3 regions of the Rhizobium sp. TRM96647 genome follow, and region 1 is predicted to be linked to each of the others. Evidence: predicted binding sites of a transcription regulator. Region 1 holds the regulator's gene; each other region holds the start of a gene.
The links. The regulator PhoB, encoded in region 1, activates phosphate uptake and scavenging genes when phosphate is short. The targets are predictions, from matches to a motif close to TGTCATNNANCTGTCAT.

Region 2: a site for PhoB is predicted at 1,290-1,306, ahead of OCK02_RS21625 (DUF47 domain-containing protein). Genes of this name have one in related genera too.
Region 3: a site for PhoB is predicted at 1,340-1,356, ahead of OCK02_RS18750 (esterase-like activity of phytase family protein). Genes of this name have one in related genera too.

The regions. Positions count from the first base shown of each region.
Region 1 covers NZ_JAOXHF010000004.1:401,413-404,687, forward strand. Annotated here, with positions in the region: gene pstB (phosphate ABC transporter ATP-binding protein PstB) at 1-434, shown strand, start outside; gene phoU (phosphate signaling complex protein PhoU) at 492-1,205, shown strand; gene phoB (phosphate regulon transcriptional regulator PhoB) at 1,314-1,997, shown strand; gene OCK02_RS10505 (GcrA family cell cycle regulator) at 2,091-2,609, opposite strand; gene OCK02_RS10510 (aspartate aminotransferase family protein) at 3,033-3,275, shown strand, end outside.
Region 2 covers NZ_JAOXHF010000014.1:44,951-48,225, reverse strand. Annotated here, with positions in the region: gene OCK02_RS21635 (5-oxoprolinase subunit PxpA) at 1-222, shown strand, start outside; gene OCK02_RS21630 (D-amino-acid transaminase) at 228-1,088, shown strand; gene OCK02_RS21625 (DUF47 domain-containing protein) at 1,323-1,967, shown strand; gene OCK02_RS21620 (inorganic phosphate transporter) at 1,967-2,977, shown strand; gene OCK02_RS21615 (transporter) at 3,134-3,275, shown strand, end outside.
Region 3 covers NZ_JAOXHF010000011.1:87,677-90,951, reverse strand. Annotated here, with positions in the region: gene OCK02_RS18750 (esterase-like activity of phytase family protein) at 1-1,276, opposite strand, end outside; gene hupB (DNA-binding protein HupB) at 1,442-1,717, opposite strand; gene lon (endopeptidase La) at 1,928-3,275, opposite strand, start outside.

The DNA of each region.
Region 1 (3,275 bases):
CGCGGATCCACGGACTGGCGAAGTCCAAGGCCGAACTCGACCAGGTGGTAGAGCAGAGCCTGCAGAAGGCGGGCCTCTGGAACGAGGTCAAGGATCGCCTGCAGGAGGGCGGCACGGGCCTTTCGGGCGGCCAGCAGCAGCGTCTGTGCATCGCCCGCGCCGTCGCCGTCAGCCCGGAAGTGATCCTGATGGACGAGCCCTGCTCGGCGCTCGATCCGATCGCCACCGCCAAGGTGGAGGAACTGATCCACGAACTGCGGACGAACTTCACGATCGTCATCGTCACCCACTCGATGCAGCAGGCCGCGCGCGTCTCGCAGCGCACCGCCATGTTCCACCTCGGCAACCTCGTCGAGGAGAACGACACCGACAAGATGTTCACCAATCCGGACGACCAGCGTACGCAGGACTACATCATGGGTCGCTTCGGCTGACGCCTGCCGTCGCCGGCAAAAGACCATGGCGCCTGCGCCAGTTGAGGAACAAGAAACATGACACCGACCCATATCGTTTCGATCTACGATGAAGAGCTGAAATATCTCACCCGCCGCATCTCCGAGATGGGGGGCACGGCCGAGCAGATGGTGGGCGACAGCGTGCGCGCGCTGGTCAACACCAACGTGGCGCTGGCGCAGAAGGTGATCTCCGAGGACGTCATCCTCGACACCGCCGAACGGCAGATCAACGAGAAGGCGATCGTCACGATCGCCAAGCGCCAGCCGATGGCGGCCGACCTGCGCGAGATCATGGGGGCGATCCGCATCGCCGCCGAACTCGAGCGCGTCGGCGACCTCGGCAAGAACACAGCCAAGCGCGTCGTCTCGGTGCAGGGTTCCGGCATTCCGCGCAACCTCGCCCGCGGCCTCGAACACCTGGCCGAACTGGCGCTGATGCAGCTCAAGGAAGTCCTCGACGTCTATGCCTCGCGCAACATCGAGAAGGCCAAGGAGATCCGTGAGCGCGACGACGAGATCGATGCGATCTACACCTCGCTGTTCCGCGAACTTCTGACCTACATGATGGAAGATCCGCGCAACATCACGCCCTGCACGCATCTGCTCTTCTGCGCCAAGAACATCGAGCGCATCGGCGACCATGCGACCAACATCGCCGAGACGATCTTCTACATGGCGACCGGCTCGCAGCCGGAAGGCGAACGTCCGAAGGACGACCACACCACGTCTGTGGGTGCCATCGAGGAATGATGTCGTCGAACCGCCCGCCGATCGACGCGGCGGTCACATGGCGGTCCGGGGTGGTCGCAGGTGGGCCGCTCGGACCAGGAATGAGCATGGCCCAGGAGTGAGCAAGGCATGGTTCCAAAGATTACCGTGGTCGAAGACGAGGAGGCGCTGAGCGTCCTCCTGCGCTACAACCTCGAGGCCGAGGGCTTCGAGGTCGATACGATCCTGCGCGGCGACGAGGCGGAGATCCGCCTGCAGGAGCGCCAGCCCGATCTTCTGATCCTCGACTGGATGCTGCCCGGCGTCTCCGGCATTGAACTCTGCCGGCGTCTGCGCCAGCGCTCGGAGACCGAGCGGTTGCCGATCATCATGCTGACGGCGCGCGGCGAGGAGAGCGAGCGCGTTCGCGGGCTCGCCACCGGCGCGGACGATTACGTGGTCAAGCCCTTCTCGACGCCCGAACTGATGGCGCGGGTCAAGGCGATGCTGCGGCGCGCCCGGCCAGAGGTCGTCTCGACGCTCCTCAAGTGCGGCGATATCGAACTCGACCGCGAGACCCATCGCGTCCACCGCCGCTCGCGCGAGGTGCGGTTGGGGCCGACGGAATTCCGTCTGCTGGAGTTCCTGATGTCGTCCCCCGCCCGCGTCTTCTCCCGCTCGCAGCTTCTGGATGGTGTCTGGGGTCACGACATCTATGTCGACGAACGAACCGTCGACGTCCATGTCGGCCGCCTGCGCAAGGCGCTGAACTTCTCCAACATGAACGACGTCATCCGCACGGTGCGTGGCGCAGGCTATTCGCTGGAAGCCTGAAATCGGGCGGACGGTCATTGCGACAACGAAAAACGGGCCCGTCGAAGGCCCGTTTTTCGTTGTTCCGTATCCTGTGGCACACGGAGCCCTCGCTCAGCGTGCCCGGCGGCGCTCTGCCGAGGGCTGGTAGGCGAGCCGCTGGTGGTAGGTGCAGTAGGGGGAATTGTCCGGGGATTCGTTGCCGCAGAAGTGGAAGTCGTCCTTCAGCGGGTCGCCGTTCGGCCACTTGCAGGTACGCTCGGTCAGTTGCGTCAGCTCGAGGCGGCGCGACATCGGCACGACGACGTTGGCGACGACCCGGGTGATCGGCTCTTCGTCATACTCGAAGGCGACCTCTTCCTTGGTGACGACGGCGCCGGTCGGACGGGCGATCGTGCGGGTGGCGACGCGCGGAGCGAAGTTCGCAGGACGCGGTGCCGAAGCCGGGCGCTTGGCGCGGGCCGCCGTCGGCGCGCCGCCGGACTTGGCCCGGCCGGGCAGGGCGAGACGGTGGACCTTGCCGATAACCGCATTGCGGCTGACGCCGCCGAGCTGTGCCGCGATCTGGCTGGCGCTCAGTCCTTCGGACCAGAGCTTCTTCAGCTTCTCGACCCTCTCGTCCGTCCAGTTCATCTCCGTCATCTCCTCGTTTCAGCGTTCGTTGCCGAGAATCCCTCGGCGCTGCCCGGATTTCTCCGCAGCGCGAAATGCTCTGATACTGTTGGTGACTAGTTCCGCCGCATGCAGTCTAGCAATTGAGTTTTAACCTACCGACAGGGGGACTCTGTGACAAGAGTCGCCGGAATCCGCCCGAATCGATTTTCCGGTTTTCCCCAACTTGCTCGCCGGGTGTGACTCACTTGCGACACTTCTCCGCGCGATCCGAAACCTCACGCAAGGGCATATCGAGGCGGATTTCGTCGCCTCGCCGTTTGTTGACAATAAGCCCTGAAATGCTGATAGTGCGCCCGCCGCCGTGAGGCGGCATTTTCGATTTTTCCGCACTGGAAAGATCCGGAATCCGTTTCCGCATCCGCTGCGAGGGAGATACGCGCCATGGCTGATGCCACGCCGCTCTACGAGACCTATCTGCGTGCGCCGCTGCGCTTCGAGCGCGGCGAGGGCGTCTGGCTGATCGCGGAAGACGGCTCGCGCTATCTCGATTTCGCAGCCGGCGTCGCGGTCAATTCGCTGGGCCATGCCCATCCGCACCTGGTCGAGAGCCTCAAGGCGCAGGCCGACAAGGTCTGGCACCTGTCCAATCTCTACGAGGTCCCCGGGCAGGAGACGCTCGGCAAG
Region 2 (3,275 bases), on a different contig from region 1:
GCCGTCATTCACGACCTGCAACAGAGCGTGGACCAGGTGCTGTCCATGGTGCTGGACGGGCGCATCCCGACGATCGGAGGCAAGAAACTGCCGGTCGAGGCCGCGACTATCTGCATCCATGGGGACACGCCCGGCGCCGTCGGCGTGGCGCGCGCCCTTCGCGAAGCCCTTGCTGCCGCCGGGATCGAATTCTCCGCGTTCAAGAAGCCCGATCTCCAATAGAGGAAATGCGCGTGACCCGTATCGTCTACCTGAACGGCGCCTGGATCCCCGAAGCAGACGCCAGGATCTCCATCTTCGACCGTGGCTTCCTCTTTGCGGATGCGATCTACGAAGTGACGGCGGTGATCGGCGGCAAGCTCATCGAATATGCCGGGCACGCGGCCCGCCTGCAGCGGTCGACGGAGGAACTGGCCATGCCGTGTCCCCTCAGCCCCGAGGCGCTTCTGGCTGTGCATCGCGAGATCGTTCGCCGCAACGACCTGCAGGAAGGACTGATCTATCTGCAGATCTCGCGCGGGGTTGCCGACCGCGACTTTGCCTATCCGCAGGACGCGGCGCCGACGCTGGTCCTGTTCACGCAGGCCAAGGCAGTTGTCGACAATCCCAAGGTGAAGACGGGAATATCGGTGGCGATGCAGCCCGATCTGCGCTGGGCGCGGCGGGACATCAAGACGGTGCAACTGCTCTATCCCTCCATGGCCAAGATGGAGGCCGCAAGGCTCGGCGCGGACGATGCCTGGCTCGTCGAGGACGGCTTCGTCACCGAGGCGACGTCCGCGAGTGCCCATATCGTGACGAAGGACGGCACGCTCGTCACCCGGCAACTGTCGCAGGCGATCCTCCACGGCATCACCCGGGCCAGCACGCTGGACCTGGCGCGACGGGCCGGCATTCCCGTCGACGTGCGCCCGTTCACGCCGAAAGAGGCCATGGACGCGGCGGAGGCCTTCATCACCTCGGCCACGAGCTTCGTGCTTCCGGTGACGAAGATCGACGGTCAGCCCGTCGGCAGCGGCGTCCCGGGTCCGGTCTCCGCCCGGTTGCGCGAACTCTACATCGCCGAGAAGCTCGCCAGCGCCATCTGAGGCCGACGTCATCCTCCGGCCGGCTGGCACCCCTTCGCTTGTCGTCGCCGGCACGACGCCGATCAGCCTGAAGACCGGCCCGACGCTCCGAGAACGCCATGGAAGTTGCGAATGGAAGGTGAATTGTGTGGCCTAGCGCAAGCAAGCCGGTGATATCCGCTCGTCCGCACCTTTTCATCGCGGCCGCAACCCGTTATGGGCTGTCACAAAACTGTCATATATGGGAAAACGATCGTGCTGAGCTGGTTTCGCGCCCTGATGCCCCGGGAAGACCGTTTCTTCGACCTCTTCGACGCACACGCGCTGACGGTGGTCGAGGCGGCGGAGGCGCTTGAGAAGGTTCTGGCGGGCGGTCCGACCCTGGAACAGCACTGCAGCCGGATCGTCGAACTGGAAGACAAGGCCGATCGCATCACGGCCGACGTGTTGCTTGCCGTGCGCAAGAGCTTCATCACCCCCTTCGATCGCGGCGACATCAAGGACCTGATCCAGTCGCTCGACGACGCAATCGATATGATGCACAAGGTGGTCAAGACGATCCGCCTGTTCGAGCAGAAGAGTTTCGACCCCGGCATGCAGGAAATGGGCGTGATCGTCGTGAAGGCCGCCCGCCTCGTGGCCGAGGCCGTGCCGCTGCTCCACAAGATCGGCACCAACGCGACGCGCCTGAATTCGATCGCCGAGGAGGTGATGCGCATCGAGGGCCGCGCAGACGAATTGCACGAGAAGGGCCTGAAGGACCTGTTCCAGCGCCACGGCGCCTCCGACCCGATGGCCTACATGATCGGCAGCGAGCTCTATGGCGAACTGGAGAAGGTGGTCGACCGCTTCGAAGACGTGGCGAACGAAATCAGCGGCATCGTGATCGAGAACGTCTGATGGACGCGACGCTTGCCTTTCCGCTGCTGGTGGCGCTCATCGGCATCGCGCTCCTGTTCGATTTCCTGAACGGGTTGCACGATGCGGCGAACTCGATCGCCACGATCGTCTCGACGCGGGTGCTGCGGCCGCAATTTGCGGTGATGTGGGCCGCGTTCTTCAATTTCATCGCTTTCCTATTCTTCGGCCTGCATGTGGCCGAGACGATCGGCAGGGGGATCATCGATCCGGCAATCATTTCGCCGGCGGTGATCTTTGCGGCACTCATGGGCGCGATCATCTGGAACGTCGTCACTTGGCTGTTCGGAATTCCCTCCAGTTCCTCGCATGCGCTGATCGGCGGGCTCGTCGGCGCGGGGCTGGCACGGAGCGGCTTCGATTCGATCGTGCTCTCTGGCGTGCTGAAGACGGTAGGTGCCATCTTCATGTCGCCGGCAATCGGCTTTTTCCTTGCGCTGATGCTGGTCCTGATCGTTTCCTGGGTCTGCGTGCGGCAGACGCCGTTCGCCGTCGACAAGGCTTTCCGCGGGCTGCAGTTCATTTCCGCCTCGCTCTATTCTCTCGGCCATGGCGGCAACGATGCGCAGAAAACCATGGGTATCATCGCGGTTCTTCTCTATTCGCAGGGCCACCTCGGTTCAGAATTCTACGTTCCATTCTGGGTCGTCATCACCTGCCAGGCGGCAATCGCACTGGGCACGCTCTTCGGCGGCTGGCGCATCGTCCACACGATGGGCTCGAAGATCACCCGGCTCAACCCGATGCAGGGTTTCTGCGCGGAGACGGGCGGTGCGATCACACTGTTCGCAGCCACCTGGCTCGGTATTCCCGTCTCGACCACGCACACCATCACCGGCGCGATCATCGGCGTCGGCGCGGCGCGGCGCGTCTCGGCGGTGCGCTGGGGGCTTGCGGGCAATATCGTGATCGCGTGGTTCGTGACCCTGCCGGCGGCGGCACTCGTGTCGGCATTGACCTATTGGGCCGTCAACCTCTTTGGTGGCCACTGAAGCCGGCTCGTCGATTTCCAATCACGGCGCTTGCCAGCCTCCGGCTTTGCGTGCACCCTCCCTTGCGGAAGAGGATTCGCGGCTGCTTTTCGGGGGACGAGCATGGCAGGCGGAATGATGCGGGTGACCGCCCTTCTCAGCGTGAGTTGTGCTCTCATGAACGCCGCGGTCGCGCAGGAGAGCAGTGCCGACCTGGCGAAGAAGCTGTCCAATCCCGTCGCGTCGATGATCAGCGTACCGTTCCAGTTCAACTACGACCGTGGCTTCGGTCCGGAAGACGGGAACCGGGAGACGCTGA
Region 3 (3,275 bases), on a different contig from region 1:
CCCGCTCGTAGATCATGACGTGCGAGCGCGCCAGGTTGTCCTCGCCGAGATCGGTCTCGTTTGCGGTCACCAGCAGGTTGCGACCGGGGATCGCGACGGCGCCCTCCGGGCCGATGCCCGACGGGAGGAGCTGCAGCAGTTCCGGCTCGGCGCCGGTGTCCTTGTAGACGCCGACGATCGATGCGCGCTCGGCGAGCACGAAGAAGAGGTTGTCTTCACCGAAAGTCGCAGCCTCGAGGCCTTCCGGCTCGACGCCCTTGGAATTGCGCTTGTCGGGGTAGTGGCCGATCGAAGCGATCGCGTATTCGAACGACGGGCCGCTTTCGTAGACGACCTTGCCGGTCGTGTCGAAGATGGTGAAGCCGCGGCTGCCGCCTTCCCAGTCGCCCTCGTTGGCCACGACCAGCCGGTCGTCGCCCAGCCACTTCACGGCGTCGGGCTCCCGCTTCTGGCCTTCCTTCTTGCCGGTAAAGGCAATCTTGCCGTCCCGCTTGGTGTCGATCTTGTCCAGGTCGACGGCGCCGGCGGGGAAGTGCGACTTCACCGTGCCGGTCTTGCCGTCGAGTATGACGATGTGGTTGTTCTCCTGCAGCGTCAGCGCAATCTCGTCGTTGCCGTTGAAGGAGACGAATTCCGGTTCGGGATCGTCGCCGGCGATATCGGCAAGCCCCGTCAGCGCGACGTGCTTGACGCTCGCGCAGTCCGGCGCGCCGTCCTTGAGCGAGACGAGCACCAGGTCGCCCGCCGGCATCTGCGGGATCGCGCCGTCGTTCACGTCCTCATCGCGCTCGTTCTCGATCGCAATGGCGGCGATCGTCCTGTCCTTGTTGAGCGCGATCGAATCCGGCTGACCGCCGAGGTCGCAGGTCGTCTCGATCGTCTTCGTGGCGATGTCGACGACCGCCAGGAAGCCCGACGGCTTGACGTAGCTCTCGCTGGTGTTGACGGCGACGAGCGCCTTGCCGCCGGCGACGCCGACCGAGGTCGGCTCGCCTTCGAAGGCGACGGTGCCGGCCGCCTTCGGCGCCTTCGCATCGGTGATGTCGATGAAGCCGATCGCCTTCAGCGGGCTGTCGGAATAGACGAGCGTGTTGCCGTCCTCGGTCGCCGCGATGATCTCGGAGGAGGTCGCAGTCTTCGGATCGGTGCCGTCCGGCAGGTTGTCGGCGACGGCAAAGGAAGCAATGCGATTGAAGACGGGCTCGGCCTGTGCCGCGGTCGCGACCGAGGCGGCCAGCACGGCTGCGAGGCCGGCAATGATGGAACGGGATTTCATCTGATCCTCCGGAGTGTGCGTCAAGGAATGCCGGGGTTTGTGGTCCCCGCCCGTTACAAGGCGATGACGATCAGATGACAGATTGACGACAGTCCACGGCAACGAAAAAGGGCCCGGAAAACCGGGCCCTTCCGTCGGCGCGAAGCCGAAATGATTGCCTAGGGATCAGCCGTTGACGGCGTCCTTCAGGCCCTTGCCGGCCGAGAACTTCGGCACGTTGCGGGCCGGAATGTCGATCTCTGCGCCGGTCGAAAGGTTGCGGCCCTTCGATGCTTCACGGCGCGAGACGGAGAAATTGCCGAAACCGACGAGGCGGACGTCGCCACCGCTCTTCAGTTCGCCCTGGATCGTCTCGAATACAGCATCGACAGCCGATGCGGCATCCGTCTTCGACAGGCCGGACTTCTCAGCGACTGCGGAGACGAGTTCGTTCTTGTTCATGTTTCCACCCCTTTCAATACGGTTCGAAACGACTCATGTACAAGTCGAGGGCAGAATACGCATCGACCTTTCCGCCGCAACCGGATTTCGTCCGTAAATGCTGATATTCCGGGCTTTTCACAGGCTTTTTCGACAGAAAAGAGGCCGGCATTGCTGCCGGCCTCCCGAAACTCCCCTCGATGGGGAGAATTTCTTCCTAGCTGTCGACCGTCAATGGGCCACCGCGGAGCCCGCTTCGTCGGTCGATTCGACCGCGACCGGCTTCGTTTCGGCGGCCGCCGCATCCCATTCGATCGGCTCGGGCGTGCGGACGAGCGCATGCCGGATCACCTCGCCCATGCGCGAGACCGGGATGATCTCCATGCTGTTCTTCACGTTGTCCGGAATGTCGGCCAGGTCCTTGGCGTTCTCTTCCGGGATCAGCACCTTCTTGATGCCGCCGCGAAGGGCCGCGAGCAGCTTTTCCTTCAGGCCACCGATCGGCAGCACGCGGCCGCGCAGCGTCACCTCGCCCGTCATCGCCACATCCTTCGAGACCGGGATGCCGGTCATGATGGAGACGATGGCGGTCGCCATGGCGATACCGGCCGACGGACCGTCCTTCGGCGTCGCACCTTCCGGCACGTGCACGTGGATGTCGGTCTTGTCGAAGCGCGGCGGCTCGATGCCGAAATCGATGGCGCGCGAGCGGACATAGGAGGCCGCCGCCGAAATCGATTCCTTCATGACGTCCTTCAGGTTGCCCGTGACCGTCATGCGGCCCTTGCCACCCGGCAGGCTCACGCCTTCGATCGTCAGCAGTTCGCCGCCGACCTCGGTCCAGGCCAGACCCGTGACCACGCCGACCTGGTCGTCGCGTTCAGCTTCGCCGTGGCGGAAGCGCGGAACGCCCAGGAAGTCGTGGATGTTGTCAGCCGTCACCTCGACCTTGGTCGTCTTGCCCTTGATGATCTCGGTGACCGCCTTGCGGGCGAGTTTCATCAGTTCGCGCTCGAAGTTACGGACACCGGCCTCGCGGGTGTACTGCTGGATCACCGCCATCAGCGCGCCGTCGGTCACGGAGAATTCCTTCTCCTGCAGCGCATGATCGCGGATCGCCTTCGGCAGCAGGTGACGCTTGGCGATCTCCCGCTTCTCGTCCTCGGTGTAGCCGGCGATGCGGATCACCTCCATGCGGTCCATCAGGGGCGCCGGGATGTTCAACGTGTTCGCCGTCGTCACGAACATCACGTTCGACAGGTCGTATTCGACCTCGAGGTAATGGTCCATGAAGGTCGAGTTCTGTTCCGGATCGAGCACCTCGAGCAGGGCCGAGGACGGATCGCCGCGGAAATCCATGCCCATCTTGTCGATCTCGTCGAGCAGGAAGAGCGGGTTGGACTTCTTCGCCTTCTTCATCGACTGGATGACCTTGCCGGGCATCGAGCCGATATAGGTGCGGCGGTGACCGCGGATCTCGGCCTCGTCGCGCACGCCGCCGAGCGCCATGCGGACATATTCACGGCCCGTCGCCTTGGCGATCGACTTCGCAAGCGAGGTCTTGCCGACGCCGGGAGGA